DNA from 3 places in the Brevibacillus antibioticus genome. Region 3 is predicted to be linked to each of the others. Evidence: predicted binding sites of a transcription regulator. Region 3 holds the regulator's gene; each other region holds the start of a gene.
What was found. Region 3 encodes LexA, which represses DNA repair genes until DNA is damaged. Its sites were predicted from a motif close to CGAACATATGTTCG; they were not measured.
Positions count from the first base shown of each region.

Region 1: a site for LexA is predicted at 5,044-5,057, ahead of E8L90_RS04830 (DNA polymerase IV). Genes of this name have one in related genera too.
Region 2: a site for LexA is predicted at 2,931-2,944, ahead of E8L90_RS07665 (YolD-like family protein). Genes of this name have one in related genera too.

Region 1 covers NZ_SZNK01000001.1:960,517-971,152, reverse strand. The annotation lists gene E8L90_RS04865 (asparagine synthase-related protein) at 1-615, opposite strand, end outside; gene E8L90_RS04860 (lasso peptide biosynthesis B2 protein) at 617-994, opposite strand; gene E8L90_RS30110 (hypothetical protein) at 1,071-1,217, opposite strand; gene E8L90_RS04855 (hypothetical protein) at 1,505-1,882, opposite strand; gene E8L90_RS04850 (hypothetical protein) at 1,900-2,271, opposite strand; gene E8L90_RS04845 (hypothetical protein) at 2,290-3,660, opposite strand; gene E8L90_RS04840 (hypothetical protein) at 4,004-4,327, opposite strand; gene E8L90_RS04830 (DNA polymerase IV) at 5,103-6,356, shown strand; gene E8L90_RS04825 (YhjD family protein) at 6,353-6,835, shown strand; gene E8L90_RS04820 (helix-turn-helix domain-containing protein) at 6,886-7,230, opposite strand; gene E8L90_RS04815 (DGQHR domain-containing protein) at 7,372-8,367, shown strand; gene E8L90_RS04810 (hypothetical protein) at 8,736-8,957, opposite strand; gene E8L90_RS04805 (protein kinase domain-containing protein) at 9,191-10,282, opposite strand.
Region 2 covers NZ_SZNK01000001.1:1,677,468-1,688,103, reverse strand. The annotation lists gene E8L90_RS07690 (glycerophosphodiester phosphodiesterase family protein) at 1-220, shown strand, start outside; gene E8L90_RS07685 (hypothetical protein) at 293-478, shown strand; gene E8L90_RS07680 (P1 family peptidase) at 541-1,593, opposite strand; gene E8L90_RS07675 (GNAT family N-acetyltransferase) at 1,590-2,150, opposite strand; gene E8L90_RS07670 (hypothetical protein) at 2,327-2,560, shown strand; gene E8L90_RS07665 (YolD-like family protein) at 2,624-2,875, opposite strand; gene E8L90_RS07660 (hypothetical protein) at 3,747-4,457, opposite strand; gene E8L90_RS07655 (bile acid:sodium symporter family protein) at 5,445-6,419, opposite strand; gene E8L90_RS07650 (hypothetical protein) at 6,598-6,834, shown strand; gene E8L90_RS07645 (YhcN/YlaJ family sporulation lipoprotein) at 6,971-7,423, opposite strand; gene E8L90_RS07640 (O-methyltransferase) at 8,034-8,711, shown strand; gene E8L90_RS07635 (GNAT family N-acetyltransferase) at 8,882-9,373, shown strand; gene E8L90_RS07625 (YkgJ family cysteine cluster protein) at 9,929-10,273, shown strand; gene E8L90_RS07620 (DUF4386 domain-containing protein) at 10,437-10,636, shown strand, end outside.
Region 3 covers NZ_SZNK01000001.1:1,402,277-1,412,912, reverse strand. The annotation lists gene E8L90_RS06825 (peptide ABC transporter substrate-binding protein) at 1-1,296, opposite strand, end outside; gene ltaE (low-specificity L-threonine aldolase) at 1,526-2,551, opposite strand; gene E8L90_RS06815 (HesB/IscA family protein) at 2,677-2,979, shown strand; gene E8L90_RS06810 (HelD family protein) at 3,042-5,291, opposite strand; gene crcB (fluoride efflux transporter CrcB) at 5,330-5,695, opposite strand; gene E8L90_RS06800 (DUF896 domain-containing protein) at 5,792-5,989, opposite strand; gene E8L90_RS06795 (LysM peptidoglycan-binding domain-containing protein) at 6,066-6,401, opposite strand; gene lexA (transcriptional repressor LexA) at 6,564-7,187, shown strand; gene E8L90_RS06785 (DUF456 domain-containing protein) at 7,237-7,722, opposite strand; gene E8L90_RS06780 (DUF4269 domain-containing protein) at 7,831-8,406, shown strand; gene E8L90_RS06775 (GNAT family N-acetyltransferase) at 8,470-9,360, opposite strand; gene E8L90_RS06770 (CD3324 family protein) at 9,911-10,174, shown strand; gene E8L90_RS06765 (FusB/FusC family EF-G-binding protein) at 10,332-10,636, shown strand, end outside.

The DNA of each region.
Region 1 (10,636 bases), 440 kb from region 3:
TGAGTTTTGTAATAGATTTAGGTATTGTTCAAACACCTCTGTTTCACCTATATTTTCCATTCCTGTTTTCGGATTCAATTGGTCATTAAAAAGAACTTCCGGCCTAGCGAATTTATTAAATATGATTGCCTGACCTCTGGGCACTCGATGTATCCCCTTGTATGGAGTTTCTTCCCAGCAATCAACTAAACCCATTCCTATGAAGTATCTATAGAAATATAGCGCGTCTAGTGTTTCTTTTTCCAAATGGTTTATATCAGTCGACCAACTAATCATATTGTCTCTTTGTCTCCAATAAAGAGGATACCTTCCAACTGGTCCCCGGTACATAACTATTGTTTGTTTATTTCGGTCAATTACTACTACTGAACAGTTGCCATCAACCTTTTTTAAACCATTTATTCCTTCCATATTAATTAGTTTAAGAACGTGAGAAGCCTTTAAACCTGCCCCTCTAACCGCAATTGTAAACCTCGTATCAGATTCAAGAACTTCATTCTTCTTCGAGCTTAAGAAGCAAGACTTTCCCCATAACAATAATTTGGAGGTAAAATCCGTGTTGATCAATGATTGGGTATCACCTACTTCCCCATAAAAATCGTGTAAATTATGCATATTAAAATTCTCCTATAACTTTATAGTCTTCTGGGTTTTCAACACCCATTTGTAAATCATGTGAATTAATCCAGGCATGGGATACAAATGGGCAAGATTTGATTCCAACTACAACTGTTACTTTTAAGCGATGAACTGCAGCCACAAATTTAACAGCACTGGCAACCTCTAAACATCTACATGAAATGGGCATATATTGACTGACGGTCCATATAGCATTATAAATCCTTCTAATAAGAGCTGGATTTGAACGATTAGTTTCATAACGCCAATTAATTGTCTTCATTTTAAATAATCGTAAAAGGATCCAGACCACTACTAACGAAATAATTGCCTCGATTATTAACAGAAAAGACGAAATACCACTGGATAATTTCAAGTGAAGCCCCCTTTCAAAAGATTTTTATCCCCGACAATTACCATGGTAATTGTCGGGGATATGTTATTTACAACCTTTAATCACGATGACCTGAAGCGTAGAAGTCCCCACCGTTAGAGCTTCCTCCAAAAGTAAGCTGAACAACAGAACCTAGCTTAACTAATTTTGGAGATGTATACTTTTGGGTTTCTACTGAATTATTTTGCTTTTCTATTTTCGTCATTTCGCCACCTCCTTACAGGCTGATTTATTAACTCACCTCTGCTAACTCATAGCTGCTAACAGAATAGTAATACAATTCCCTCTTATTGTAAATACTGTATTCTATGTAAAATATATACAATTATTTATTTAATAAATAACATCTAGAGTTACATGCATAGTCGTTTTATGGTTGTTGAATAAGCGTCAAATAGCCCAACTTGTCATTACAATGGGGGCTGATCTAAGCGGTAATCAAGTTTAAAAGACGCTATCCTGCAAATAAATAAGACCCTACTCAGTAGGGTCTTAAGGTCTTTCCTGGGTCCTCCAACGGGTTTGAGCATCTCTGGAATTCCATCCGTAATATTTTGAACGGAACTGTTTCATCGCAGCTTGATATTGCCCAAGGATAAGTACTGCCTCGCCATTTTGAGGGAGGGTTTCGTCATCAAGTAAATCGAGAAATTCAATTGTTGGATCGTACTTTAGTACCTCTTTGATTTCGGTGAGAACTCTGTTAATTAGGTTCACCTTTAGTTTGCTTAGTACGCCATCCTGCTTCTTTTTAGAGAACTCCCTGACTTCATGTAAATGAGATTCCAACATTGGCTCCAACATATCAAAGCGTTCAGCCTGAAGTTCTGTAGGGAGTTTTTCCTTATCTTCATTATTTTTTTTAACCATTTCATACACCCTCTCGCTCAAATCCTTGGAGCTATCTTCTTAGGGGGAGCTGTTTTGATACTTGTCTGCTCTCCCTTTACCCTCCAATACCAACTGCCTAAGTTAGAGGTGATATTATCTGACCGTAATTTCTCTAAGCAGCTTATGTATTGTGACAATATCATAACAACGTCACTGTTTGTAGGTAAGTCATCTTCCTCAAAAGAGTAAAAATCAGGAAATGGTTTCTCCTGTTTAAGGATTTTATTCGCTTCTACAATAATTTGGTTAACAAATTTAAGTTTAAATTTGTTAATTGCATCATCTGGCTTCTTCTTTGATAGAGCAGTAATTTCATTAAATAATCCCTGCAACTGTGCTTCTACTTTTTCAAAGTGACTAATATCCATATTCCCCCTCCTTTTGCGTTATGATGGACAAGATCGTGTGAACTCAATGTACTTCTTTTTTATTACTTCAATTGGTAATCTTTGCTTGCTTTCGAAAATTGTAACCATCATCTCAATGTCTTGGTCAGTAAGAGCGATGATACATCGTCTCTGTCCTGACCATAAATCAATCGTGTTTTTGAAAACACTCCTTGGTAAAGGGTTTCTTGTTACAATGATACCAAATCTACCGAAATGGTCGTTTAGGTAACGGTTAAATTGGTATATGTGGTCTCTCTCTACCTTTGCTACATTTTTTAGCTCCATAACAATCTGTCGGCTGCCATATTCATCATAAATATCTTTTAAAAAATCAAACGATCTATTGTTATAAAATACTAGGTCTCGAATTAGTACACCTGAATCTGTACGACTTTGCTCTGCAGCAAAATCCATTTGCGGATACAAGAGAGAAGCCATCAACTGAACAATATGATCTTCATATTTTTTGTCAGCATTATCCGTCTTCCCTGTTGGTAATTTCAAAATCGTAGAAAGTTTTCTTTTTGCTGAAGTAATAGGGATCGGTCTAAATAACGGGTCGTTCTTACAGTCAGCTTGCGTTCTTTCTTTTGTTGAGATATATGCTTTTACTACATCATAATTCTGCCGATTAAAGTTTAGCACCTTAACTCTTGAAGTTTCATGGTCTTCTTTACTAACCTCTTTGATGAAATAGTCTTTAAAGTAGTCTTCATAGTTAATCCAAGGAAGTACACGAAGCCATCGTTTGGGCATCAATAGAATAGGTTGTTGAGTTTCGGGATTAGAAGGTAGAAATACTTCTTCCACTATAAATTTGTTCATTTTATAGTCATAAATGTCATGAACACTGATTTTGGACATTGGAATAGAGTGTTTCTCACATTCAGACATTGTAAAATCGATAAGAAATGATTCCAAAAAATTACATGCGATATCGCTTATACGGTCACTAGATATCTGGTCAACAAAGAGCTGAATTTCCTCAAAGTGAACGAAGCCGCTTTTATTTACTTGGGGAATGTCGTTAAAAAGAGAAAGGATATTTCGAGCTGTTTTTTCTCCAATCCTTGCCCCTTTTCTCGTCTTAGACATTCCAAGACCAGCTTCATTGCATTCAGACGCACGAATTAAGATTTCAATAGCTTCCTTATCGTTCCCCTTATTCATAAGGTAGCCAAGGTGGTTAAACGCATTGACAACCGCAGTATGTAACGAGTTATCTTGCATTGAGGGTGATTTCCAGAGCAAAAAGGGATCCAAATAAAGTGGGATATCTTCATCCAAGAATGGAATAGCAAAATCAACTTCTTCTTGGGTAAACGGTAGGTTAAAGTTATCGTTTAGCCGAGGACGAACTAATGCCATTTGCTACAACTCCCATTTCATTCCATTCGTTAAAATTTGAGATCAACAAAGTCTCTGAGGTAACAAAAGAACACCTGGATGATCTTGCCCCTTCTAATGTATACACGTATAAAGGGACAGTCGACTATCGCTATTTGGTTGAACTTTCGAAGCGAGTTACTTTACTGAGGCATCTCGGTTATTCGTATTTACACTGGATTATTTCCGATATGGGAATATGTTTGGTTGAATCTGATATGTTCATTATGCTTGGAGGGCACACCTGCTTAGAACTAAAACTAACCTCAAGCAACGGTCGCATTTCATTCTCTTATCATAACTATCGTATGGTAGCATTCTTGAACTAAGCGTCAGCTTTACCGAATTTATCAAAGGAAAGCATTCTTAAATGAAAATTTTCTTCTTTCAAGGTTTTATTTTCGTTCAATAGTACTTCAATTTGAATCTTTAATTGTTTTATTCTTCTCTCTAACTCATTTCCAGTGTTAATATTGCCTGAAAATGTAGTCTCACCGGCTATTATCTCGATTTCCTGTTTTAAACGATCAAACCACTCATCAAGAAACTGTCTCGAGTCGCTGTCACTCATCCAAAGCATACGATCACTTTTCAAACCCAGTTTCTCAGCTATATACCTCGAAACCATTACTTTCGTTAATTTTATCATATTACCTTTTTAAATCCCTTTGTGAATACGATTTCGGTCTTACCATGATTTGGTCTCCTTTATTAATTCCATTGCTTCTAACAGGTGTAGGTGTTACCCTTGAGCCCTTTTGCGTTGTTATGTAGTTTTTAGCAACCTTTCGTAAGTATTTCTCCAATTTGCTTACATCTTTATTGTTTAGCCCAAAATGTCTGAACAATTTTTTAAAACTGTTGCTAATTAGAGGATTAATCTCCTCGAATTTTAATGTAAGCATCTCTTTTTCCCAATATTTTTTACCTAGCCCGTGACTGATCCTGAAGTGCCATAATAATGAATCGTAAAAGCTGCGCCTCATGTTCTTTATATGTTTCGTCATCTGGTTTATAAAATTTACATGGATAGCAATGGAGTTCGGTATGACCACAATTTAAATGAGTATGTGCTGTACAATTGTGAAGTGTCAAAGGAATAGCCGTTTCTGATTCAGATATCTCAAGAAAGTTTGGTAATTTCATCGAAATAATAATTGGATTTTTGCAGTTGTTTCTTACGCGAAAGACTCTTTTAATTATTTTACATTTGATTACCCCTCTTTTGCCTTTTGCCCAAGGTTTTGCATACAATGGTCCCAGAACTCTATTCAGGAGTTCTGGGACCATTGTTGTATTGAGAGCTTGAAGAAAAATATTAGGGTGGAAAAAATACCTGAACTGGATGATTTATCCCTTGTATTACGAACGTACATTCGATATATAATAAGAACATATTTTCGCATTAATTTGGGGGTGTCATTGTGGTGCCCGTAATAATGTTGGCGGATTGCCAATCATTTTATGCATCTGTTGAAAAGGCAGCACGTCCAGAATATCGCAATAGTCCCGTTATTGTGGCCGGAGATCCGGCTAGAAGATCAGGCATCGTCTTAGCAGCATGTCCTGTGGCCAAAAAGTTTGGAATAACTACGGCAGAAACATTGGGTCAGGCTCTCGCTAAATGTCCTGATGCAGTCGTTATACGTCCTCGCATGCAGACTTATATCGATGTATCACTAATGATTACTGAGATCTTTGAATCCTTTACAGACTTAGTTGAGCCATTTTCAATTGACGAGCAATTTTTGGATGTGACCGGATCGCTTTCTTATTTTGGATCTCCAGAAGAAATTGCAAAACGAATACAAGTCAAGGTAATGATGTCTACCGGTGTTTGGATTAGGGTGGGTATAAGTTCAACGAAGATGTTGGCGAAAATGGCAACTGACATATGGGCTAAAAAAAGTGAAACGGGTATCTTCACACTTCCTAAAAGCGATATAGATAGTCTGTTATGGCCTCAGCCCATCAACAAAATGTTCGGTGTCGGTTCACGGATGACGGCTCACTTTAACCGAATAGGCATTGCGACAATTGGCGATATAGCCAAACTTCCACTTGGTGATTTCAAACGTAGAATGAAACTTGTTATGGGTAAAAATAGTGATATACAAGCTGAATTGTATTGGCAAACTGCGAACGGCATAGACCCAAGCGCAGTTACGCCAGGCACACACGATCATCAACAAGCTATTGGACATCAAACGACTTTGCCGCGTGACTATTCCCATAAGGAGGATATCGACGTCATACTGCTTGAGTTAAGCGAAGAAGTTTGTCGCCGTTGTCGTGCCAAAGGCTACATCGGAAAAGTGGTATCCGTAGGAGCTCAAGGTGCTGACTTTGACAGACCTACGGGATTTTTTAGACAAATCACGATTGACGATCCAACCAATATAACCAATGAGGTGTTTGAAGCAGCTCGGAAGTTGTTTTATACCCATTGGGATGAACAACCGATTCGAAAACTTGGAATAGTGGTATCAAATTTGAGCCGTGATGATGAGTACCAACTTTCCTTCTTCGGTAATAGAGAAAGGTACAAAAGGCTAGAACGCACCACAGATCAAATAAAGAATCGCTACGGAAGCACAGCGATTTTGCGCGCATCATCTTTATTGGGAGCAGCACAAGCTCAAGAGCGTAGTGCGAAAATAGGAGGGCACTATAGATGAGTAAAAAACTTCAGAATAATGGACGATGGGAATCTAGTCGAATGATGCTTCCAGAACACCGAGAACAATATTTAAGCAGAAAGAATCTGCAACAAAAGCCGGTCAAACCAGAGTTACCCAGCAAAGAAGAACTTGAATTAATAAGGGATTCGGTTCTTCTGCCGATGATCTTAACGATAGTCGATAAAAACAGTACAGAAATCGGCCTCTCGTCCTATTCATTGAAAAATCTTTACCTCAAAGCTTCCCAAGTATTGATGGCACGAATCCATCTGGATCTAAGTGAGGTCAGGAAAAAACTGAAGGCAAAAAATATTAAAGTATTTCAAGAAGAACGCATAGATAGCGCGCTGTATTATCGGTTTGTGTGTCGAGGTTATGAGGATACCTTCGCTATAGTGCGTGATGTAGCACGAGCAGAAATAAGTATGCGAATTTCAAAATATGTCTCCGATATGTTCAGAAATAGCGACAACTAGACCAGCGGCTGCGGAAAGTGGTCGGTTTAAGACCACTTTTTTGAAGCAGTCTAATCAGCATTTTTGGCATCAAAAGCGCTTAGCACGTCTTTGGATAGGTTGTAAATGATCTCTATTTCTTTTAAGCTACGATTTTGAAGTAACACTTTGAGTAAGTCCAGAATCTTTTCCTTATCAGAAGGTAGTTCCGTTCCAAATAACTCAGAAGGGCTAACTTTTAAAGCAAGAATGAACCGCTCAAGGGTTTCGATTGAGATGTTCTTCTCCCCTCGCTCTACACCACCGATATATGACTGAGGTAATTTTACTTTCTCTCCCAACTGCTCTTGTGTAAGTCCACGATTTTTTCGAAGAATACGTATTTGTTTCCCGATTTGATTAATTAACCCTGCCATAAAACCACCTCTCTTAAAGAGTAGGCAAGTCATGCAGGCAATTAAATATAGTCATAACATATAAAACCAATTGATTTTAGATCTTATAAAAACTATTATTGTTGTTACCAAGATACTATAGTCATTACAGGAGAATGAAATATGGACACAACACTTCCAAATCAAGTAGTTATAGAGAATGTTCTAGTCAGTAAAATCAGAGGTAAAATTGCCTATCAGGGTAATATATCTGCGTCAACCATAATGGGATTGTATTATGTAAAGCCATATGATGATCCGTCGGGTAAAGGATATCAAAGGCCAGTCGATCAAAAAAGAAGCCACGATTTTGCAATTTATCTTTCAAAAGGAGAAGATGCACTTTTCACACCTATCCTACTCAACGCTGCATCGAAGTGGGAGTTTGTTTGTTACGATCGTGCTCGACCGGCATATGGTCGTCTAATCTGTAAAGGTAAGGCCTCTTTAATGGATGGGCAACATCGTTTAGGGGGTATAAAGCGGTACATTCAAGAAACAAATTCGGATTTAAACATCCCGTTCCTTTCCTTTCATTATCTCGATGAAGATGAGGAGATTAGGCTTTTTGATACGATTAATACAAAAGCTAAAGGCATAGGCTCCTCATTAAGTAAATATTTACGTAGAGATTCTGATGAACTTAGTTGGGTTGCAACACAGCTCTTAATCCAGAGCGGTAGCCCCTTCCATAATAATGGAAGTATCCTCGGCAAACGTAACAAAAGCAGGCATATTACACTTCAAAACTTATACCGAACATTAAGCTTGTTGTTTAAAAATCAAAAACTAAGTGTTTTCACAAAGGAGGAAAAGCTTTCTCTTGCCACATTTTATTTCTCTACAATGAAGGAATTGTTCCCTTCAGAATGGATGGACTATAAAGGCCAACGCTTAACACATATTGTATGCTTAGATGCTCTATCAATCGCAGGTTCCCAAGTTCTTGTAACCTGCATACAGGAACCCCGTAAACAAGTCGATCTTACTTCAGCTGCACGTCATATTAAGAAACTTAAGGGGATCGAGTGGTCGAGTGAGGGGCCATTGAAGTATGTAAAGGGTTTGAGTGGTTCGAGAACGCTAGCCTCGGAGTTATTAGAGCAAATGATCGGTTAACGCTAAGAGCCCAGAAACAATGCACTGGGCTCTTAACGTATTACAGAGACATATTAAAATTGAAGTCAGTTGCAAAAGTTCTAATTCTCAATATGATGAGAAAAGCAAATGATAACTCCTCTCCACAATAATATTGACCAGCTCCATTTACACTGAAATTGTAAATGCCAAAGAACTAACTCCCATTTCTCAGGCAAGAATTATACCAGTAAAATAAAAACCGCGAGATCGCGGTCGTTACTGGATATGTTCCTATCCTCCGATAAGTGTTGTCAGAGGACAAGTTTGAACTTCTGCAGTTTATCAATTACCATTTTTACCGAATTCCTATGGATACTAAATGATTATACTAGCCCCACGTCTCATCATTATTCATTGCCTTTCTCTGGCCACCAGAAGAACACCCGCGCACCGGCCTCAGAAATCCTGTACCGCTCCTTGTTCTCGCTGGCATATGGATTGGAGAGCCAATGGAACTCAGGTTCATCGAACACGTTCGTTATGAACAGCACGACAAATTCCATCGTACGCTTGCCCGCATCTTCGATCGCCATTATGTTGTTGCGTGGAACCGAGCTCGAAATAGGCATCTCTCCCTCTGGTCGCCTTGACGTGACCGGCGTGACTCCTTCCGGCAAGACACGGCATAACTGCCCGTGATCCGCCATATCGTTTATAGCTCTCTTTACGCACATAGATGGTTCCATGGCCATTCACACCTGTTGTTAAGTATTAATTTTGTATCAGTGTAGCATTTTCCGATCCAGACCCAATAATACACTACAGATTGTTTACCAAAGACGATCTAACATCGTAATATACTTTATTTACTTAATTCACTTATTCGAAGAGAAGGATATACCTTTCCGACCAATACATCCCTCATCTCATCTACACTAGTAAACCTAATTCCTTTATTAGGTGAAATTGCTCTTGATATGAATTCATTCAGCGCATCATTTTTTTCTCGATGATACCCGTTAGATCGGCCAGTAAGGATAAAATAAATCACTTTTCCAAGAGCATATGTTTCATGTCTTATCTCGTAATTTTCAAAACCAACTGCGGTCAGGTCAGTGTAGTCATTGATAGCCCCTTTTATTTCGGTCCCCTGTCTGGTTAGCGTGCTGCTTGCGCGTTTAACCAAACCAAAATCCGAGACTTTTAATAATGTCGAACTGTCTCCGAAATTTTTAACTAAAATATTCGTATAACTAATGTCTCTATGAAGTATTCCTGTTGAATGAATATACTTAAATGCAAGAAATAATTGTTCTACCAAAACCCTCCTTTTTTTAAATGTTAGTGTACTGTTATTCCTATAAATGTATTTGCTTAATGTCTCGTCTGCATACTCCATGACATATTCATTTGCTTCTTCATCATAGCTATATGCCTTGATAATGAAGGGGCAATCCAGGGTTTTAAGATCTTTAAATTCATTCTTAAACCGCTCCAACTCATCGGGTCGCAAGTCGTGTTCTGCTCTTTTCACAGCGAAAAAGGAACCATAATGAGGGTCTTTATACTTGAATACTTTTGCGTAGGATCCTTCTCCTATAAATCGCAATTTTGTTGATACACTTGCTTTCACGCCTGGAATAAATTTAATTTCGGAGAGGATGAAAATAGGTTGGTCTTCTATAAGATTAATTGAAGGGAAATCTTCCGGGATTGTACTTCCTCTACTTTTTGATAAAAAAGATCTGCATTTCCCCATTAATTTTTCATAATAGTCATTTATCTCAAATGCAAATTCATCTCTGAGTGTAGACTGAACTATTCTGACCTGTTCAATTAGATCAATGAGATCTCTACTTGCATCAGCATTGTAATGTCCGCCACCAGTTGCGTAGCTTTTATCATTCATAAATGAAAATAAATCGTTGAACTGAGCATGGAAAATTGAAAACATTTCCTTTAATCTTTCGTCAGTAATATCTTCATAAAACCCACGAAAAAGTGCTACTCTATCCGAACCATGCCTTTGAGAGACTTGATTTAGTTTTAGTTGTAGAAATCTGGCTTGATCAGTAGGAATAGAGATCCCCCCGTTAGTATAATAAATTTGACAATAACATTATATCACTTGTATATCCTATAAATGGGTAAAATCCACTTCGATATCTCACTATCCCGCCCGCAACAGCTTCATTAAATGGTTCTTACTTAGCCGAATAATGGAACAGGACGACAATCTATCAAATCTTTTGATAGATTGTGTAGCCGATTCAGATTTGAGTAATTCACGATTGTAGATAATAGAAAC
Region 2 (10,636 bases), 280 kb from region 3:
TCAGATTGCTCCATGGCTCTGGGGTTGGCCGAATCGTTTCATGGCCAGAATGGAAGCAAAAGACACCCGCGTGATCCTGGTCGCAGGCAGTGGAGATGTGTCGCAAGGCTTTGATGTCCCGACTGATTTAAAACGAGTGCCAGAAAGTTTTACAGGAGGAATATGGACGAACCGGATTGACCTGATCGGCCCAGCCTTTCGCGAAAACGTAGAAAAATAATGAAACGACTCTTCAATACATTCGTATATACTTATATGAAATAGACTTCCGACCTAACTAGGAGTGATTGATATGCTCAAGAAGCTATTGAAAAATTTACTCGGTAATCACTCATCTTCGCACAAGTACCGGAAATACAGCAGCAGCGATTACAAGCATCGCAGAAATTACAGCTCAAGCAATCGGTACGGTCATTCCCATCACGGCAGCTCTCATTATAAAAGAAAGCGTTCGAGCCGTAGCTTCTTCAGTAGTTAAACAATCGTTTAACAGATGAGCAGACAACAAAACTCCGCTAATCGCCAGCGGAGTTTTTTCATTTAACGAGACATGACTTCTACGAAACGATCCAGTGGCAATGCATGTACGGTTCTGTTTTTCTGGCCTTGTATCGTTTTGGCCATCAACATGGAATTCAGGATCGCTTCATTGACCGCCTCGGTCGCTGCTTCAAACAGTGCATCCAGTTGTTCGGACGGAAACATTTTCACTGTGCTCATCTGCTCGTCGCCATACGAATAGCAATTTCCTGTGGAGAAGGTCAAGAAGAAATCACCGCTGCCCTCCTCGCCAATTGCACCGAGCTGTGCCATCGCGAGTGACGCTCGTTTGGAAATGCGCTTGCATTGTGTCGGCAAGAGAGGCGCGTCTGTCGCAATCGTGACTAAGAAAGAACCGTCATTTTCAGGAGTTACCCACGGCAAAGGGACTTCATTTTCGGAGATCAGCTGGCCCACAGGAATACCATTCACTTTCAAATCGTGTCTTCTGCCAAAATTCGTCTGCACCAATGCTCCGACAGTAAAAGTGCCACATTCGGTTTCGACGATGCGTGAGGAGGTTCCGATTCCGCCCTTGAATTCAAAGCAGATCATCCCGGTACCTCCGCCCACATTGCCTTCCTCGACATGTCCTGTACGCGCTTCTACAATCGCTTCTTCCAAATCCTCATACTGTATCTGCGTCTTTTCGAGATCACTTAACCAACCATCCCATGTCTCCGCGACGATTCCATTGGAAAACGGTTCAAGCCCCTCGATTTTTCTCGTCGCACGCGCAAGATGATGATGTGCCAGCCCGAGTAAATGACTACCCGTAAATACGATCGGTGTCACGAGCGTACCCGTCTCTTCTATCCAGTGACTTCCCGTAAATTCGCCTGTACCATTAAAGGAGAAGAAACCAGCAGGAAAATGCTGCCCCTCCAATTGACCGTCGTTGGGAACAATGACGGTCAAACCCGAACAAACGTCTTCCTTTTGAATCGTTTTGTGGCCGACCCGCACACCTTTTACATCCGTAATCGCGTTAAACGCACCCGGGATTCCCGCCCCGATAAAAACGCCACATTCTCTCGCTCGTTTTCTCGTCATGTTACTCTCCTGTCATTTTTGAATCTTCCCATAAGAATAGTGTTGTAGTAATTGCCATCGGAAAGAACTTTGTCGTTTTTGAGTACCCCTTCGATTTCAAAACCAAACCGTTTGTACAGCTCAATTGCCTTCTCATTCGTTTCCATCACATTCAACGTCATTTTGGTAATGTGGTTGGCGTCTGCCCAGGCAACTGATTCTTGCAAGAGATTCTTCCCAATGCCATAACCCCAGAACTCTTGTGATACGCACACACCAAACTCAACTTTGTGGGCAAATCTGTTTAAGTAAACACCTGCACATCTAGAAAACCCGACAATCCGATCTTGTATAACAGCAACTAAAAACAAATTTCTTGCACTTTCTGCATCCGTTTTGATGATGTGTTCGAATCCTTGCACATCGATAAAAGCCTCACCTCTTTCTCTGTCCAAATTTTCAGTCTCCCCATCGATTTGCAGCCGCAGGTCCGACAATTGTTGTGCATCTGTTTCTATTGCAGAGCGAATCGTGTACGATAATCCGTTCACAGAAAGGAGTTGTTGGCTGATTAGCATCATTTTTCTCCTATTGGTAAAATTTTGGTCTTTATTCTATCATAGGTAGAAGTTTTTGTGAATCTTCTCTCTTCATATAGAGAAAGGAAATTACAATATGTTTACATAACATTTATTATGTTCATTTATACGACAAACTGTGGATATGCTACAATAAGGAAAAGGAGCGTGCTCGCATGAATTTTTCTAAATCATTTTATTATACGGTAAACCATTCCAAGGTAGAGGAATATAAGAAGGTGCTCGATCTAATGAAAATCCCCTACATCGTGGAAGCACCGATCGTCTTGCTGAATCAAGGAGCGAATGAATACTCCTTCGTTTTCCCTAACATGTCAGGTCGTCTTTATGGAATGGTGAGTAAGTTATTTCAAGCGGACGGGAAGCCCTATCCGAAGAATGGAACATAGGTAAAAAAAGGACCCAGAAACCCTGCATGAGTTGAATTTCATGTAAGGTTTCTACCTGCACTGCTATGCATGTACATTGATAATTTTCTCCATCTCGATCCATTGACTACTCGTTTGGTTTGCTAATTGAACACGCCGCGCCTTCGGGTCTACCCATTTGACCACACCCCACATGCTGCACGTATTCCCCCGCTCCCCCTCAAAGGACATACACCAGCTCACATTCAAGGAATAATTCTCTCTTGCCGAATCTCGCAGCATGTACATAAATGCCTCTCTTTCTTTGTCCGTTACTTCAAGATTGCCGTTAGCCACGCTTTTCCACCCGCCTCATCATGTGTGAGAAATTGTATTTCCATTATAGTTATTACGAACATAAGTTCGCAACCTTTTTTTCTATTCCTCATGAAGGGGTCCCGCCAACAAAACGCGAATTTCACACGCTATCGAGAAACCGTTTGGTGCATAAACAGATTGGAAAAAGAGAGGGGATAACCCATAAATGATTCCAAGGAAATCATAACGATTGATGAAGTTATCGAGATTTTGGAAGGGAATATTCACGAATTCCAAGTGTATCTGCAAACGATCAAAATAGACTCGAAAGACCCAGATTACGCTTATATGGTCGGCCAGACAAGTGGTTTGCTACTGGCTCAGACATTGCTGCATCAGCTACAAAGACATCAAAATGACAAAGCCTGAGTAAACCTCAAAACCTTGATTTTCCTTGGCGAACAGGAAATCGAGGTCTTTAATGCATCCCAATCCTTAGCGTGGGTTTTATGTCATTTGGTTAGCGGTACCCCAATAAGAGTACAAGTGTAGGAAAACATCAACCCTCCTTCAGTGATCTGAGGAGGGCTTTAGTATTACATCAACATTAATTCTACTTGTTGTGCCTTCGAGAAATGGCTAGGATATCAAAAAGAGAGATAATGATGAAGAAAATTATTCCCCCCATTAAAGTTTCTCTTATCTCTAGTTGAAATTGAAAAAAATACGGAAGGGCAATTAAAATAAGAGCCGCTAATATGTTCCAAAGTAATTTTGTTCTGACATATTCACGAATATAACCCAAGCAAATCAATCCTCCTTGGAAATCTGGGTGGTTATTGAAAAATAAATGTGCATTCCATTAGTCCATTTTAGGAATTAATAGAATGCACATTTTTATATGACAACTCTAGCATGCGGAGTGCCAGCGTGTTGGTACGTATGCGTAGCAATCAAGATAAACTCCACAACCTTCATCTTGATTTAAAAACGCATAGAGAGATAATGCGGCTGCGGCAGAAGTCCAAGTTGAAAACCAGCTTGGTGGTCTCTTACCATTTTTCTCCATCAAATATTGAATGGTTCCAATTGCTCCGCCTACAGTAATACCAGCTTTAAGTCCAATGTCCTTTTTTAGATCCTCAATAAATTGATGTGACCAATAAATTTGAAGCCCCCACCAAGTAAAATCATAATCCCAATATTTGCTATGCTTAATGGCAGATGGAGAGACTTTATTTGATTCAGATTTACTGTTTGCGTCAACCAAGACTCCATTAGAGGCAACAAGTTCGTGTTTAAATGGAATAATTTGTTTATTTGTTTGAGTAATAATTTCTAAAGCCATCTTATATTTTTCTTTTCCCAATGCTTTTATTGCATCTGTGGACAAATAGAATTGTTTTGTCTTCTCGTCCAATTTTACATATTGCGTTACTTCTTGGATAAAACTTTGACTTATAGCCTCTTGTGTGCCAGAAAAATATTGATTGCTTTTCTCGTAGGCATAAGATGAAGGACCATTAATTGTTTGTGCGAATGTGGGAGCAGAAGTTGTTAATAGACTCAGCATTGATAATGCTAAAATGGACTTACCAAATGTTTTGGCAACTTTAGTCATACCTATTCCTCGCTTCCTAGTGATAGATATAAATTTACTTTACTCAATAGTCCGATGTTATCAAAAACCGGTTAAATCCCTCAATTATTGAGTCAAGCTCCCTTATTCTCGCTATTTCTTAGTTTTTCATTTCTTTCAACCATTTGGTAGAGTAGGCAGAGAAAGCACTCGCGTCAAGGAATTCGTTTGACCTCAGACCTTTCTCTACCTAGGCTGAAGAAAAACAAACAAACTGTGCTAATCGCAGCGTTGCTATACTCTTACGACAAATGGCTTTACTCGTTGCTGTTCCACAGCCTGTCTAAATCCTACGGGCGACAGGCCATACAAACTACCGTGAATGCGGCGTTCGTTGTAGGCCAACTACGTTCGTTGTAGGCCAACTACCAGCGAACGTGACACCACCCGCAAAGTAAAAACCAGAATAAGTTCCTAAAATAATGAGATTTGGAACTTTATTGCATCCTTTGTTTCTTAGATCACAAAATTTAATCGAAGTTCACCACTGATATGGAGTGAAGTTCCAATACCAAAAGTAAAAACGGAACTTTCATCTGATCTGGGCCTTTACTTTACCAGTAACTTACATCTACTTTGCGGGTGGTGTCACGTTTGCTGGATCAGGGCCAGGAAATCGACTTTTTTATTGTAATCAACCCCTTAGCATGCGAATTTCGCGTTTTGTTGGCTGGCCCCCATGAACGATGAGAGATAACAGGAAGTAAGAGGTTCCTCTCTAAAGCAGATGCAACAAACTGAACAATCACTTCCTGATGAAATCCTCTGTTTTTCCCTTTGATTACGTTCACTTCTTTCCTAACCTCTTCCAATACGTAGTCAAGGAATCGCGTCCGAAAATATGGGATCTGGGTCACCTCGATAAAATCCAATTCCCGGCTTACATTTGCCTTGTCCGTAATATCTTGTATGGTCCTGTCATCAAAAAAAGCCGTTTTCCAAAAATCAATTGGAAAACAGCTCTTGCTTTTAGCTTGATAGTTCCTGCGGTTGATGCTGTGGTCTTTTCTCGACCAGCTCCAAAAACTTTCCGAAGGTAGAAGCGAGTATTTGCTGAAACAGCATACCGAGAACAACGGGCAGAGCAACAGGTGCAGGAAAGTACGTGATCGCCATAACTGCCCCTGCACTAATGTTTCGCATTCCACTGTTGAAGGTTAACGTGACGATCACATCACGCTCCCATCCGAACAGTCTTGCAATCCCCCACCCCATCAAATAACCCAAAATGGCTACGAACAGTACGAGGACTGCCATCCCCACCAGTTTTGCGTCCATCATATGAAAGTAAGATGAAACCATCGAGCTATTGATCGCGACGACAACACCCATTCCCATCTTAGAAAATGGCGCTAATTTTGGTGCCAGCGTTTTTTTGACGTTTCCTTTTGATAAATGATTGAGCAGCATACCGATAAGCGACGGCAACACGATCATATAAAATAAGCCCTTCATTAGTTCAGCCAAATCCATCTCGACAGTTGCCCCTAAAAACAAGGACATCCCCACCGGAACAATCAAGGGGGAGAGCATCGTATCCAACAAAATAATGGATAGCGTCAGTGCGATGTTCCCGTAATAAATGGATGTCCACAAAAAGCTCGTGATCCCCGTGGGAATTAAGGCCGCCAACAAAAAGCCTGTGATGACATGGATATCATCTGGATAAAACAACCGGGCCATTGACCAAGCAATTAGGGGCATTAGTGCATGAAGAATCAACAAGTTAACGATTAAAGGGAGCGGTCTGGTCAGTACCTTTGCAAATTCTTTAAATCCCGAACCCAGACTGCCGGCAAATGTCATGAAGGCAAACACCCAGGGAGACAAAAAAGCAAACGGTTGCAAATGTGTCCCGGCTATTACGCCAATCGCAACACTACTTGGCGTGAGTATGGGCATGATTTTCTCAAGCAATCGATTCAGTTTGGCTAACCCGTTCATTTGATACACCTCAAGTCTCGTCCTTTGATGCTATTGATGTGAGGTATGTTATCATGAACAGATTATTGTTACAAGACTAAAGTTCATTAGTAGATTGCATACAGGTCATTTATTCGTAATTTCACCTTGCATACTTTCGTGCATGGGAGTAAAGCCTATGACGGAAAGGAGGTATTTTATGAACGGAATGGATTGGGTAGAATTTATCCGAAAAACCGAAGATAAGATGTATCACCTCCATCGAGCGATAGATGGAATCTGTAATAATCCCGACTATAAGGAATCTGTTACGACCTTGACGGAAGTGGTAAGAGATTATCAAGTCCTTGTGGAAAAAGCCAAGGGTGAATTACGCGGCATCGACCTCCATCGAGATCGAGAGCGCGCGCATCATTACGATCATGATCACCACTAGCCTATATAGACTCCCAGCCAGGGAGTTCTTCTTCGGTCATTAATCACGTAATATTCATTTTATTTTAATCATTCCGTTAAAATAAACAACAAGAACCTCACTCTACCCAAGTAGTCTGTGAGGTTTGTGAAATCGGCTAGCCCTTCATTTTCTTTTCTATTTCTTTTAAGGATTTCTTCTTCTGGCATGCTTCTTTTACATCGGTTGGCCACCGTTCGTCACTCAGCTTTTGCAAATCTTTTATCAATCGCTTGTCAGCTGTCACATGAATATTCGCATCTGGGAAGGCCTCTTTTAATTTCTTCCCGACTTCTTTTTGAATCGATTCCAGCTTGAACCGATTAAAATTCGTTACTTGAATAGCCACATCGAGCTCTTTATCGATTTGCACAACCACTATTTTGTCTATGCCCTTCACGCTAGCTGTAATCGCTCTCGCTCGCTCTTCCCACTGATAATGTCTGACGGGAACAGGCATGCACAACGACTCCGCTTGCGCTTTTTGCTTCGTTTCTGTACCAGATTGCTTCGTACACCCCGTTACGGTCAAAGCGAAAGCCAACGTCAGCATCACGAAAGTTGCCCGCACACAAAACACCTCCTGACCAAAATCACCTGTTACTAGCTTGACCTTGAACGGAGGAAGTATGTAAAAAAAATGCGGTGACTCCTCTGCATAATTTGAGTCACCGCGGACCCCAAGAACATTGCAAGTCCTATGTATAAGAATATAAAAAATCACATCGAAACGCGATAGGAGATAACTGGATATGAAATGGAACAAAAAAAAATCCCAACCAACAAAAAGTGGTTGGGGCGTACGGGGTAGTACGCGTATATCATACGTGAATAATATAATCATATAGGACTTGTATTTTGTTGACAACGAGTAATAATAGGTATTTTTACCTATAGATGGAACAAAAAAATTGCGCCGACTTTGACTGCATCATTTAGCCGGACGCGTGTAATAGAATCCCCAAGGTTGGATTATACTAGCTAGCTTGGATTACTTTTCTATTATCATGAAAACTCATCTTTCACGCCATGCGTAAATAATGGTAACGGGTGAAAATATTACCTATCAAGCTTGATCAACCATAAAAACTCTATGCTGAAGTGTGATACTTTCTATAAAAAGCACAGCCAGAAGTTGTTAATCGTGTTATGATATCCCTGTAAATTCTTGAGGAGTTGAGATGATGAATAGAGAGCAATGGACAACGGTCGATCACTATTTTACGGATAAATTACTGGAAACCGATTCTGTTCTAGACACAGTTCTTCAAGAGAACGCAGCTGCAGGGCTTCCAGCTATTGATGTAGCTCCCAATCAAGGTAAATTCCTTCATCTATTAGCACGGATCCAAGGCGCTCGTTCAATCTTGGAAATTGGCACTCTCGGTGGATACAGTACCATCTGGCTCGCCCGCGCACTCCCTGCTGACGGGCGTCTCATTACTCTTGAATATGATCCGAAGCATGCAGAAGTTGCACAATCGAACATTACCCGCGCAGGACTGGATCAGATCGTAGAAGTGAAGGTTGGACTTGCCCTTGATTCTCTTATCCAACTGCACAACGAAAATCAGGGTCCTTTTGATTTTATTTTTATCGATGCAGATAAAAAAGGAAACCCCGACTATTTCCAATGGGCATTAAAGCTCTCTCGCAAAGGTACTGTAATTATCACGGATAACGTTGTACGAAGTGGTCAAGTCGTGGACGAAACAAGCACGGATCCCAATATTGTCGGTGTACGTCAATTCACCGATTTGGTAGCGGAAGAAAAGCGTGTTAGTGGAACCGTTGTACAGACAGTTGGCAGCAAGGGCTATGATGGCTTTGCGATCATGCTTGTCACTGAGGAGAACTAGTTTTTTCACTTTCAAGGTTGTAACGAGTAGGAGTGTGTACATCTTGTTTAGGCTTGATTTACCTAGCATTATGCTCATCGCTAATGTCATTTTGGTTCTCACGGTACTGTCGTTGATTATCAAAGTGTTGGTGAAGAGAGAGTAGCTGATGTATTTGGAGGTGCTTTTTCTTGGAGCCATTATGTGATCAGTCCCTTACTTTGCGAGAAGTAACAGAGGCAGATCTCCCTATATTTTTCACCCAGCAATTGGACAAATCCGCACATGAGATGGCTGCTTTTACTGTCAAGGACCCAGAAGATAGGGATGGTTTCATCGCTCATTGGACGAGGATTTTGAACGATGATTCGATTGTGAAAAGAGCCATTCTCTTGAATGGGCAGATTGTTGGTAATGTTTCGTGCTTTGAGCTGTTTGGCTTCCCTACGATTGGATACTGGATAGACAAAAGTTTTTGGGGCAAAGGAATCGCGACAAATGCACTTACACTCTTTTTAGAGGACCTCGGACTACGTCCTGTATATGCGCGTGTCGCCCATGACAACATCGGATCCATTCGTGTGTTAGAAAAAAACGGTTTTCAGCCTTTCGGTGTCAATCGGGCATATTCGGAAGCACGAAGCGAAGAAGTGGAAGAACTCATTCTGATCAAACACACATGAGGTTCGAAGCGCTTACCGTGAGCGCTTCCCTTCTTTATATCCAGCGATCATTTCAAAATCGAAAGGGACATCCTACCCTTTTGACCAGCCTTTTAAATATTCTGTGGCCATACGCAAAAGGCTACTGGCAGGTTCATTGGCTAGTGTGGTGTTGGCGTTCTCGATTTTCTTGCTCCGGAAAAAGAACTCTATTGAACGCGTCTTAGAAGGCTTGACTGGGAACGATGAAGAGTGCAATGGTGAGTGGTTGTATGTTTTGACGAAATAAACAAGAAAAATGGGGCTTGCTCCGTCAATGACTTCCCCGATCTTGGATGACCGGTGATGGACCCGTCCGGAGCATCGTACAGTTCGAAACCAACTCGACTGTTTCGAAAAGCATTCGTCAAAATCTTCCTATATGTGCTATAATAGAAGTACAGTTTTTTCTTCCCGAATTTTTGAATCACCCACACAATTGAATGCGGTAATTCCTAAGATGATCTCCTGAATGAATGAGGATCATCTTTTTTGTTTTTTCTAGCAAACATCACATGACGAAAGGTTGTAGATGATATGAATACTTTGCCTTGCCAAGGCTGTAAAGGATTGTGCTGTGGGCCTGTTCCCATAACAGAAAAGGAATTTAAAATGGTACACAAGAAATTGAAAGCGCTTCCAAATAAACTCCGTGACGATCTAAAAAATCAACCGAGAATGTTTGGAACTTGTATCTTCTACGACATGCAAAAAGATCAGTGTGGCATTCATAGCGTTCGACCGGAAGTGTGTCGCGCTTTTGGATATCACAAAAACCTTGTCTGTTTTCGCAAACCGGAATTGGCGACGAAAGAAGCACTGACCTTCAAGGAGAAACCGATTGGATACTTGAGTATTGATTTTACTTGGAAGCATTTTTAAAGATATGGAGCAAATCATGGCTCTCAACTGAATAATAATGTTATAGACTGCCTCATTGAACTATATTCCTCTTTACCCTCTACACTTGATACGCGATAAAAAATGCCGAGGAAGGCAGCATCCCTTCATCCGCCAAAGGTAGTGTATGAGAAGGAGGCTAATTATGTTGAGGGAGAGAACAAATGAAGGTAGAAGGTCTGCAATAATGACTGGGGTGTTATTAATAGCCGGATTGATTACAGGTATATGTAGTGTTGTACCTGTAATTGATGGAGCAGACTACCTTGTCATGGCTTCTCCAAATGAGAACCAGGTACTGCTAGGAGCGTTTTTCCAATTGTTCATGATTGTTGCCTATGTTGG
Region 3 (10,636 bases):
TAAAAAAACTTTTTCCTCCAATCCACTGATTTTCACATCTACACCAAGGCTTCTTTTCCATTGATCCTGAAGAGCTTCAGCCAGCTTTTTCTGACGATCGTCACCTGATCCATACGTGTAAGTCACTTCAGGCATCGTTGAAAGACCCAGCTCCTTTAGCCCTTCCGCCAATAACTGTTTGGCTTTGTCTACATCCTCTTTAAAATAGTCATTTCCACTCAGTTGCATAGAGGGCGGAACCCATGCAAAAGCCGCTGGCACCCCTGTCTGCACGATTCCGTCTACGAGAGGCTGCCGTTGGATCGAATACGAGAAGGCTTGTCGAATCTTTTTATTCGTAAAAGGGGGCTTGGTTGTATTAAAAGTGACGGCAACTGTATTCGGATACGGCGCCATTACGATTTTTCCTTCCTCTTGCAACGCGGGGATCACGTCGACGGGCAACACGTAGCTTGGATGCCCTCCCCAATCCAAATCACCAGAATCAAACAACGCTTGCGCAGTGTTCGTATCGGTAATCATGCTCCAGACGATCTTGTCGAGTTTCACGGCATTTTTGTCATGATACTTCTCGTTTTTCACAAGAACTAATTTGTTTTTATGCTCCCACAGCTCCATTTTGAACGGGCCGTTGCCTACGTAGTTATCTGGAGACGCTGCCCAATCCGGTTGTGCCTCCAAGGTCTTTTTATGTAAAGGAAACAATGTCGGGAAAGCTGTCAGCTCGTAAAAAAACGGAGCTGGTGAATTAAGCTTGACCTCTAGTGTAAAGTCGTCTATCGCTTTGACCCCTACGTCCTCGTGCGATCCTTTCCCTGTGTTGAATTCCTCTGCTCCTTTAATGAAATAAAGCATATAGGCATATTCGGATGCTGTCTTCGGATCGAGATTTCTTTTCCAGGCGAACTCAAAATCATGGGCGGTTACCGAATCTCCGTTGCTCCATAGCGCATTCGACTTCAATTTGAACGTGTACGTCGTCAAATCCTCGGATACCGTATAACTGTCAGCAATTGCATTGCCTATTTTCCCATCCGGACCATAGCGAGTCAATCCTTCAAAACAGGCAGTAATGACATCAAAGGAAGTGCCATCGGAAGCAAGTCCGGGATCTGCTGTCGGAGGCTCACCACCGTCTGCATTCCAATTCAATACCATTTCTTTTCCTGTTGGCTGCACTGGTTGAGATGCCTGATCATTCGGTTTGTTCGTTCCCGTCGTTTCACTTGTACTACATCCCGCTAAAACTTGAAGCATCAAGAAGCAACTCAAAATGAAGCTCATCCTCTTTCTCATTGAGACCATCCCCCTTGATTCCATTCGATTCCATACAGCAGTAAGCGCTTTCGCTTTATCACACTACCATGATAGCGTAAGTGTAGACGAAACAAATCAGACGATATGGCGAAAAACAGATCGTGTAAAGACTCTTGTTTTGTACAAATTGTCTAATTATTTTGAATTTAATGTTGATATAAAGAAAAAACCAGTCTTTCCTTCGACTGGTTACAAGCGGTTGAAACCATTACACCGTTTCCAATAATTGCTCGACTGCTTCCAAAACGGTCTTGATATGTTGATCGCTGATGTGTCGATGCGTCGTAAAGCGAATGACGTACTCGTCAAAATCAACAGCGAGCACTCCTTTTTCCTCCAAGCGTTCTAATAAGGCAACAGCTGTTAGTCCAATCGAGCCCGTATTCACCAGCACGATATTCGTCTCAACTTGCTCGACCTGAAGTGATAGCTGGCGCAAGCCTTTTGCCAATTGCTGTGCCCTGTCATGGTCTTCTGCCAATCGTCCGGTCATCTGTGTGAGAGCGATGATACCCGGTGCTGCCAAATACCCTACCTGACGCAGCCCGCCTCCTAACTTTTTTCTCCACCATCTCGCTTCTTCGATAAAAGCACGATCTCCAGCCAAAATGGAACCAACTGGAGCACTCAGTCCTTTTGACAAGCAAATCTGAACAGTATCGGCAAAAGCGCTTAGCTCACTGACTGCAACACCTTGGGCCACAGCCGCATTGAAGAGGCGAGCACCATCCAAATGAACGGGAATACCGTGTTTTTGTGCGATATTATAGACACTCTTCATTTGCGCGACAGAGATTACCGCCCCGCCAGCGCGATTATGTGTATTTTCGAGACAGATCAATTTTGTGCGTGGAAAATGGATATTGTTGCCCCGAATCGCCTTCTCTACCTCTTCTGCACGCAAAGCACCACGTTCTCCAACCAGCGTCCGTGTTTGCACCCCTGCCAATGCCGACATAGCGCCGCCTTCATAGTAAAAAATGTGCGAATCCGCTTCCGCAATGACCTCGTCTCCGTTGACACAATGCGTCAAAACAGCGACCTGATTGCCTTGCGTGCCGCTTGTTACGAACAGGGCAGCTTCCTTTCCGAGTATTTCAGCCGCGATCGTTTCCAAACGATTGGCAGTTGGGTCCTCTCTATAAACATCATCACCAACCTCCGCTTCCGCCATTGCTCGAAGCATCTCCTCGGTTGGTTTCGTAACGGTATCGCTGCGCAAATCGATTTTCATAGATGACTTCTCCTTCCACGGTGTTGTCATTTTCTAGACATATCGTAACACTTTCAACATTGCATCCTGATTTCCCTCTTGCTAAGATGGAGGGGTAACTTACATACAGTTAGGGGATTTGACCTGTGAAACTAAAAATCACTCGTAACGCTGCCAAACAATTGACTCCAATCATCGAGGCAGAAGAAGACAAAGAATTGAAACTGCGCGTTTATATTACTCACGCTCACGGTGATCATGCACACTACGGACTCGCTCTGGACAAGCCAACAGAAGAAGATGTTGTGATCTCGACAGACAAAGAGATCGATGTGATCGTGAAAAAGGATGAGCCATTGCTGGATGGCATCATCATTGATTACCTTTTCTTGCCGGAAGAAGGTTTTGTGATTACCAACCCTTCTAAAGGTAACACAGGCGACCACTAAGCATGATACAGATAAACCCTCTGCTTTTTTACAGGCAGAGGGTTTCTTTGATGAGTAGATTCTTACTCGTCGGTCGCCATGGTGTACTGCTCAGTCCGTAAATCTTTCAGCAACGGTGAAGAAACGCCGTCAACCTGCGTCATTATAAGCCGATGGACCGGACGCGTCATCGCGACATACAATAGTTTTGCGTCCCATTCATTATTTTGATAGGCGTCCACATCCAGTATGATGACCACATCGAACTGCAAGCCTTTCGTTAAAAAAGCAGGCATGATGGTTACGCCACCTGGAAATTGGTTATCTTTGGTGCCTAACAGGGTCAAATCAGCTATTTTGTCTTGCAGGCATTTATGTGCTTTTTTACTCGCTTGAATGGTTTTCGCTACGATCGCAATCGTTTTGAAGCCTTCCGATTGGTAGGCAGCCACACGCGAAGAGATGTCCTCCCACAGTTGCGCTCGTGAACGAGTCTTGACCATGATCGGTTTATCACCATGGCGCAAAACCGGTTTTGCCAATACCGTCTCGGGCAATTCAATTTGCCGCAACACTTCATTGGCACAGCGCATGATCTCAATGGTCGAACGATAGCTTTGCGACAACGTATAATAGGAAGGAAACAGCTTTTCAAAAATCCCCTTCGTCAACTCTTCCCAGGCATGAATCCCCCGGTAGCTATGAATGCCTTGCGCAATATCTCCCACGATCGTTAGTGAGTTTCGCTTGGTTGCCAATGCTATAACGGCTATTTCTAGCGCACTCAAGTCTTGTGCTTCATCCACAACCGTATGATCAAAATGCTCTGCTTTATTCATTCCTTCAACAATATGCTGCAAGTATAGCAACGGCGCGATATCTTCCGGCTCCAATCTCTCCTCTGAAAGCAGCGCCGCACTTGACTGAGTCACATCACGCACAACTTCGTCTGAAATATCAGCAGGGACGAGCTTGCGCAGCAATTCCTCGTCAGCAATCAACTCGCGATAAGCTGTGAAGATTTCCAGTCTTGGAAACGAAGTCAGGTACGTATCCAGTATTTGCTCCAGCATTTTCTCGAATTTGTACAAGCCTTCTTTGTCCAAATCTACTTTTCGCTCTCGCAAATGGGCAAACAATTGCTTGTTCATTTCTTGTTTCAAATGCTTGCGAAGCGCTTCTACCCGTCGATGATACGGCATATTTCCGAATTGCTCCAAGAAGCATTGGCGAATAAAATCACCCGGAATGGAAAAGACTTGCTTCGTTTTGTTGTATAAAAAGCTGAGCTTCTTAAAAGGGATTCTTGTTTCGACGATATGCCGAATGTATTGCTCCAGCGCCTCCCGACAAGCGAGCGATCCTTTGAAACGAAGCCTGTTTCGCGTCATTTCTTGCTGGCGCTCATCCTGCCCCTCTTCGAAGAACAATTGAAGAGGCTTATCGGGACTCACGATTCTCCATCCCTTTGGCAGCAGAGGCTTCACAAGACGCGCTGCCCAGTCTACAAAGGTAGACTGTTGAACGTCATCGACTCCCAACTCAGGTAAAACCTCGGATATATAGGTAAGAAACATCCGGTTTGGTGCAAACACCATAAATTTTTTGGACATCATGGAATCCTGGTAGTTGTAAATCAAATAGGAGAGTCGGTGCAGCGCAATGGTCGTTTTTCCGCTCCCCGCTACTCCTTGCACAACAATAGGCCGTTCTTTTTCCGCCCGGATAATATCATTCTGCTCGGATTGAATCGTAGCGACGATGTCTTTTAACCTGCTATCGTTCGCCTGATTCAGATTGGCTGCCAAAAATTCATCAATGAAGCCCTCTTGCAAGAACTCGTCAGGATGCCCCATTTCGCGGTTAATCGTTTCTTTTACCGCTCCATCATAAATGCCGACGATCTTCCCGTCTTCGATCGCAAAATTACGCTTTAATCGAACTTCACCACGCACGATCTCGCGTCCCATCCGGTAAAACGCTTCTTTGCTCTCTCCGGAATAATAAAGACTGGCGATAGGCGCGCGCCAATCCACGACGACAGAATCAAATGTATCGCTGCGTACAATTCCGCGTTTTCCTATGTAGACCTGATCCAGCTCGTAGATTTCATCTTTCAAGAAATCTACTCTGCCGAAATAAGGCTTCTCTCGCCCCTGATCTTCAAGATAGGTCAAATCCTTTGCCTTTTTATAGTTAACGACCTGTTTCACATAGTCATCTGTTGCCTCGCGAATCTCATTGCGAAGCTGCTCCATTTCTTCGTCGATCGCTGAAATGGTTTCATCCAGTTTTTTTTGTTCCAATTCATAATCACGATGCTGTGTACTCATCTTCATTCCCCCTCACATGTATCGTGTCATTGCAAGTATCAGGACCATTGCCTAGCCAGCCAAATTCCAACCGCACAAGAAAGTAAACCGACTCCCAAACTGAGAAGAGCGTACAAAGTGCCACGTAACAAGTGGCCTTCTCCCCAAAAAGAGACCACTTCCAAGGAGAAGCTAGAGAAAGTCGTAAATCCTCCCATGACACCCGTTGCAAATAAGAGATAGAGTGTCGGAGATAAAAAGCCACGTTCTTTCCCCAGCACGAACAAGATGCCGATGATCAAAGATCCACAAACATTGGCGATCCAGGTTCCCCACGGCCATCCCGGCTGATTCGCGAGCAAAGACAATACGTAGCGCAAAAGTGAGCCAACTGCTCCTCCAACCGCCACAGCTATCCACGCCATTGCTTTCCCTCCCTGGTTATCAGAGCGTTATGTATGTCACAGAAAAAGACACCCTAGCGTCAAGCGAGGATGTCTGTCGTATCAGTAATTGTTATCTTACTGTTTTGGCTTATTTTCTTCAAGGTCTTCCACATAACGGATGGAATCCAAATTTGCTCTCAACGAAAGCTTAACGGCGTCAATGTACTTTTGGCGCAATGCTTTTTGTTCGAGCTTTTCCTCTTCGGTCAAACCTTCTTCGCGAGATTTTTTGACCAATTCGTTAATGCGTTTAATTTCTGCGTCAGATACCACTGCTGGTTCCTCCCACTCTGTAGTAGTGCCGCTTCATTATACCACATTCGAATGATCCCGCAAGACAACCGAGCACTTACGGCATATCAGGCATGATCAGAGTCTGACCCGGGTAAATCCTGTTGCTATCCAAACCGTTTGCTTCCTTGATTTCTATGATATAGTCACGAACATCTATATGCTGATCTGAGTGGCGAACAGCTAACGACCATAGGCTATCACCGGTTTGTACGATTACTTCTAACCCTTGTGGCTCCTCCATTGGCGAAGAAGCAAACACCAGTTCGGTCAGCAGATAAAAAAAGAGAGTAAATGTAATTAGAAACAAGAGAGCTTGACCTCTCGTGATACCAAAACGAACACGACGTTCTTCTTTTTTCTCGAAACGATTACGTACAGTCGATGAATTCATAATAATGGCCCCCTTGCAAACATACGTTCTGATCTCTTGTAACCTCATGATAAATGAGAACATACGTTCATGTCAACGAATAATCGAACTTATGTTTGTCGAACGCAAGCTCCCATGGTATAATACTGGAAAATATGTTCGAGAAATCAGAGGTGTCTTTTTATGTCAAAATTATCGAGTAGACAACAAGCCATCATCGAGTTCATACGAAAGGAAGTTCGCGATAAAGGGTATCCGCCTTCCGTACGTGAAATTGGAGAGGCTGTCGGACTAGCTTCCAGCTCAACGGTACATGGTCATTTAGCACGTTTGGAGAAAAAAGGCCTCATTCGTCGAGATCCTACCAAACCTCGCGCTATCGAATTGCTATCAGATGAAGATCGTTTTCAAGACAATTTTGAAGACTCTGTCGTCCGTGTGCCAGTAATCGGTAAAGTAACCGCTGGACAACCGATTACTGCCATTGAGGATGTAGAAGAATACTTCCCGCTTCCAGACAATATCGTGACTTCTGACAAGGTTTACATGCTGCGCGTCTCCGGGAACAGTATGATTGATGCTGGAATTCTCGACGGAGACTACGTCATTGTTCGCCAACAGCATGTAGCGGACAATGGTGACATTGTCGTAGCCATGACGGAAGAAGACGAAGCCACCGTCAAAAGATTTTTCAAAGAGAAGAACCACTTCCGTCTCCAACCGGAAAATGCCACAATGGAACCGATCATTCTGGAGCAAGTCACCATTCTCGGTAAAGTCATCGGTGTCTATCGCCTCATTCATTAGTTCCACGTAAAAAAGGACAGCCTCGGCTGTCCTTTGCGTTTTCTATATGTTATCTAGCGACAAAAAACCAGATGATCATCGTAACTTGCAAGATAACTTTTACGACCGCGCTGCCCAAAAATCCGATCAGTGAGCCTACCCCCGCTTTCAATGCTCGCTCCATCGACTGCTTCTGTACCATCAACTCTACGAGAACGACGAATACGAACGGCAAGATCAGCATACCAAACGGTGGAAAAACGAAAATCCCGAGGAAAATTCCGACCGCAGCAGCAATGGATGACCATTTGGATCCCCCATACTTTTTCACGAAGTACATGTTCGTCAGCAAGTCAGCACCATAAAGCAGAATACTTAGAACGACCATTCCCCACCAAAAGGAGGCCGGCAATCCCGCTCCTGGATCTGCAATGAAAAAGTGATAGAGCAAAAAGCCCGCCCACAGCAAAATCGTATCCGGTAAAACGGGCAAAAAAATTCCTGCGATGCTTAGTAAGAACAATAACACAACCACGACCCACAAAAGTATTTCCATTCACTACACTCCCTTCCTTTAGGTATACGAGTGATTGCCGATTTCGTTGCGTACTTATTCACTTTTGTCTAAACTATTTTAAAAGAAAGTAGACATGGAGGTAGTCTCATGAGAAATTGGCATGATCTCTCTTACTTGAGCAGAGGAACGATGCGCCAAAAAGCCGCATGGGAAGCGATTCAACAGACGCACATCATGGAAGTACTATCCGATTACCGTCCTGTGCTGGCCGGAACCATCCCATTGGACATTGATGTTGTGCAAAGCGATCTGGATATTATTTGCGAGAGTCATGACCTGGAACAGTTTGAGCAGGCTGTTCGTACAGCATTTGGCGGCTTGCCCGGATTTGAAGTGACACAGCTAGATGTAAAAAGTATTCCCACATGCGTTATCTCGTTTTTCACAGCTGACTTTTGGTTTGAATTGTTTGCTCAACCGGTTGCTGTCGAAAAGCAAAATGCCTATCGTCATATGGACATCGAGGCACGATTGTTAGACATAGCGGGCTTGGATGCCTACCAACATATCAGGGATCTGAAGCAAAACGGCATCAAGACAGAGCCAGCATTTGCCAGGTACTTTCAAATTCCGGGTGATGATCCATATGAGGCCTTGTTGCAATTGGAGCCGTTAACCGAACAGGAATTACGACAAAGAGTTCAGCTCCTGCGAAAGGATTGATCTTCAGAGAACATGGTTTTGATTATGTTTTATGTTGTCCCTAACAACAAAAAAACGGACTTTTTATGCGTGAGAAGTTAGCGGGAAACGAAAATGTTCTATCTCCATTTTGAACGAGGGACGAACAAATAAGACATCGTCCGTCGTTGTCATCAAAGCAGATTGGATCTTCTCATTCTCACTATCCGGCATAAAGTGAAAATGAATGATTGCTGTCTCATCTGTTACCAAATGAGAAATAACCGCTTCTATATCAACTGGCTTTTTACTTACCAAATCAAATACATGAAGTTGGTCTTCCGCCCGTTCAAATAATACGATCACATCCTGCTCTTCGACGTAATAGATCGCATCCCGAAAAACAAGCAGAAAGTAAAACATCACCAGTTGCTCACTATTCTTGACGCCCAATCGCGATGATACGGGGATTCGCTTGGCGACAAATTCCTTCATGACGAGATAATCGGCCTCGCTATCAACTTCCAGCTTGCGCAAAACCGCTTTTTGTTCCACTTGTTTTTTCAAATCGGATGCCAATAAGCAAAAACTACTTTCCTGTATTCTCTCAAATCCAAACTTCGGATAAAAATCGAGCACGGTATCATTGGCATACAAATAAATAAAATCGTATTCCTTCTCATATCTTTGAATAATATGGTTCATCAGCTTTGCTGCCAATCCTTGATTGCGATAAGCTGGATGAGTCATGACCGTTCCTACCTGGAGCGCCTCGTAGTCCTTACCATTGATGTTCACGATCATCTTACTAACGGAAGCGTTGGCAATAACCTGTTCCCCATCCAAATAGGAATAGCAAACATAGTTGTCATTCCAAAAGCCCTTGTTATACCATTCTTTAAAATCGAGCTGAAAGATCTGTTTGGCGAGCTCATTAAAGCTTTCCTTGTATGTTTCGATATGCTTGTAGTCACTAATCAATCGATATTCACCCATGTAAAACCCTCCCATCCTGTTGCTTGTGCTGGTTGTAATCATACTCCTTTTCAGCAATCCCTTCTTTCCAATAAAAAAGACCACAAGAAGAATTCTCATCACGTGAAATTTGTTTGAATGAGATATATCTTGTTCTTTCATGTGAATGAGCTGTTCCGTTTCTACATCAAAAGTACCCATCTCATTCTAACTCCATTTGCGTCCTGGGAGCATCCTGTAAATAATCGACTTTCCTTACATATCCACTTACATGTTTATAAGTATCGTTATACAAAAAAGCCGTTTTCTTATATAATTACAAATACTCCCTTTTCGAAAAGGAAAGGGAATGCCGTTTTTAAAATGGACCTCGAGGGGGTGTAACAATGGCGAATGCTCTCAATTTGCCACATACCGCAGCGGCTCATGCAAAGCCTAGAAATAGTAAGGCGATACTTTGCATGGGGTGGTCTTCCGTTTAATTAAATCATCGCCTTCCTTTGCGTATCTCATTTCCTATTTCTTGGCTTTGCCCCTTATTTTCTTATCTATAAATAAGGAGCGAGCAGAAATGAAATGTGTGAAAGCAAATTTAATCCTTCCCGAATCGTTACTCGCAGAAATTCAAAAGTACGTGCAAGGAGAAACCATTTATATTCCGAAGACAAAAGTAACCCATCAAAAATGGGGGTCGCGCACTGGCGGGAGAAAACTCCTGGATGAGCGGAATACGGCTATTAAAAGCAGCTTTCGGGCCGGAACGGCTATTTCTCAGTTAGCGGAGGAATACTTTTTGTCTACAGAGACGATTAAAAAAATCGTGTATACCAAATAGACGTTTATAAAGCACTGACGACCTTTCCATTTACGTTGTTAGTGCTTTTTTATGGCGAGTTTTTTTGGGAAATGTCCTTTCCCTTTCTCCTCTCTTGCAAACACACTAAAGTAAAGAGGAACCCACCTTACAAGACAGAACAAGGAGGAACCGCAAGATGGAACCTTTTATCCATACGCATCAATATCACTTCATTAAATCACGCGTTCAAGCAATCATGAACGCCTACGCGACCAGTACAGATATCAATGTGATTCGTGCACGAAAAGAAATCGCCCATGAAGAAATCTTTCAGTTGTTCCCAAACATAACAGAAGAACAAAAAGAGATTTTGCATCCGATTGACTCGATAAAAGAAAAGGCAGAAGGAAAGCAGTTATTGCATCAGCTTTCAACGTTTGTAATTCCATTCCCTGCTCTCACAGAGTCTTCCATTAAGAAGCTCTTTCCAAAGGTAAAGAA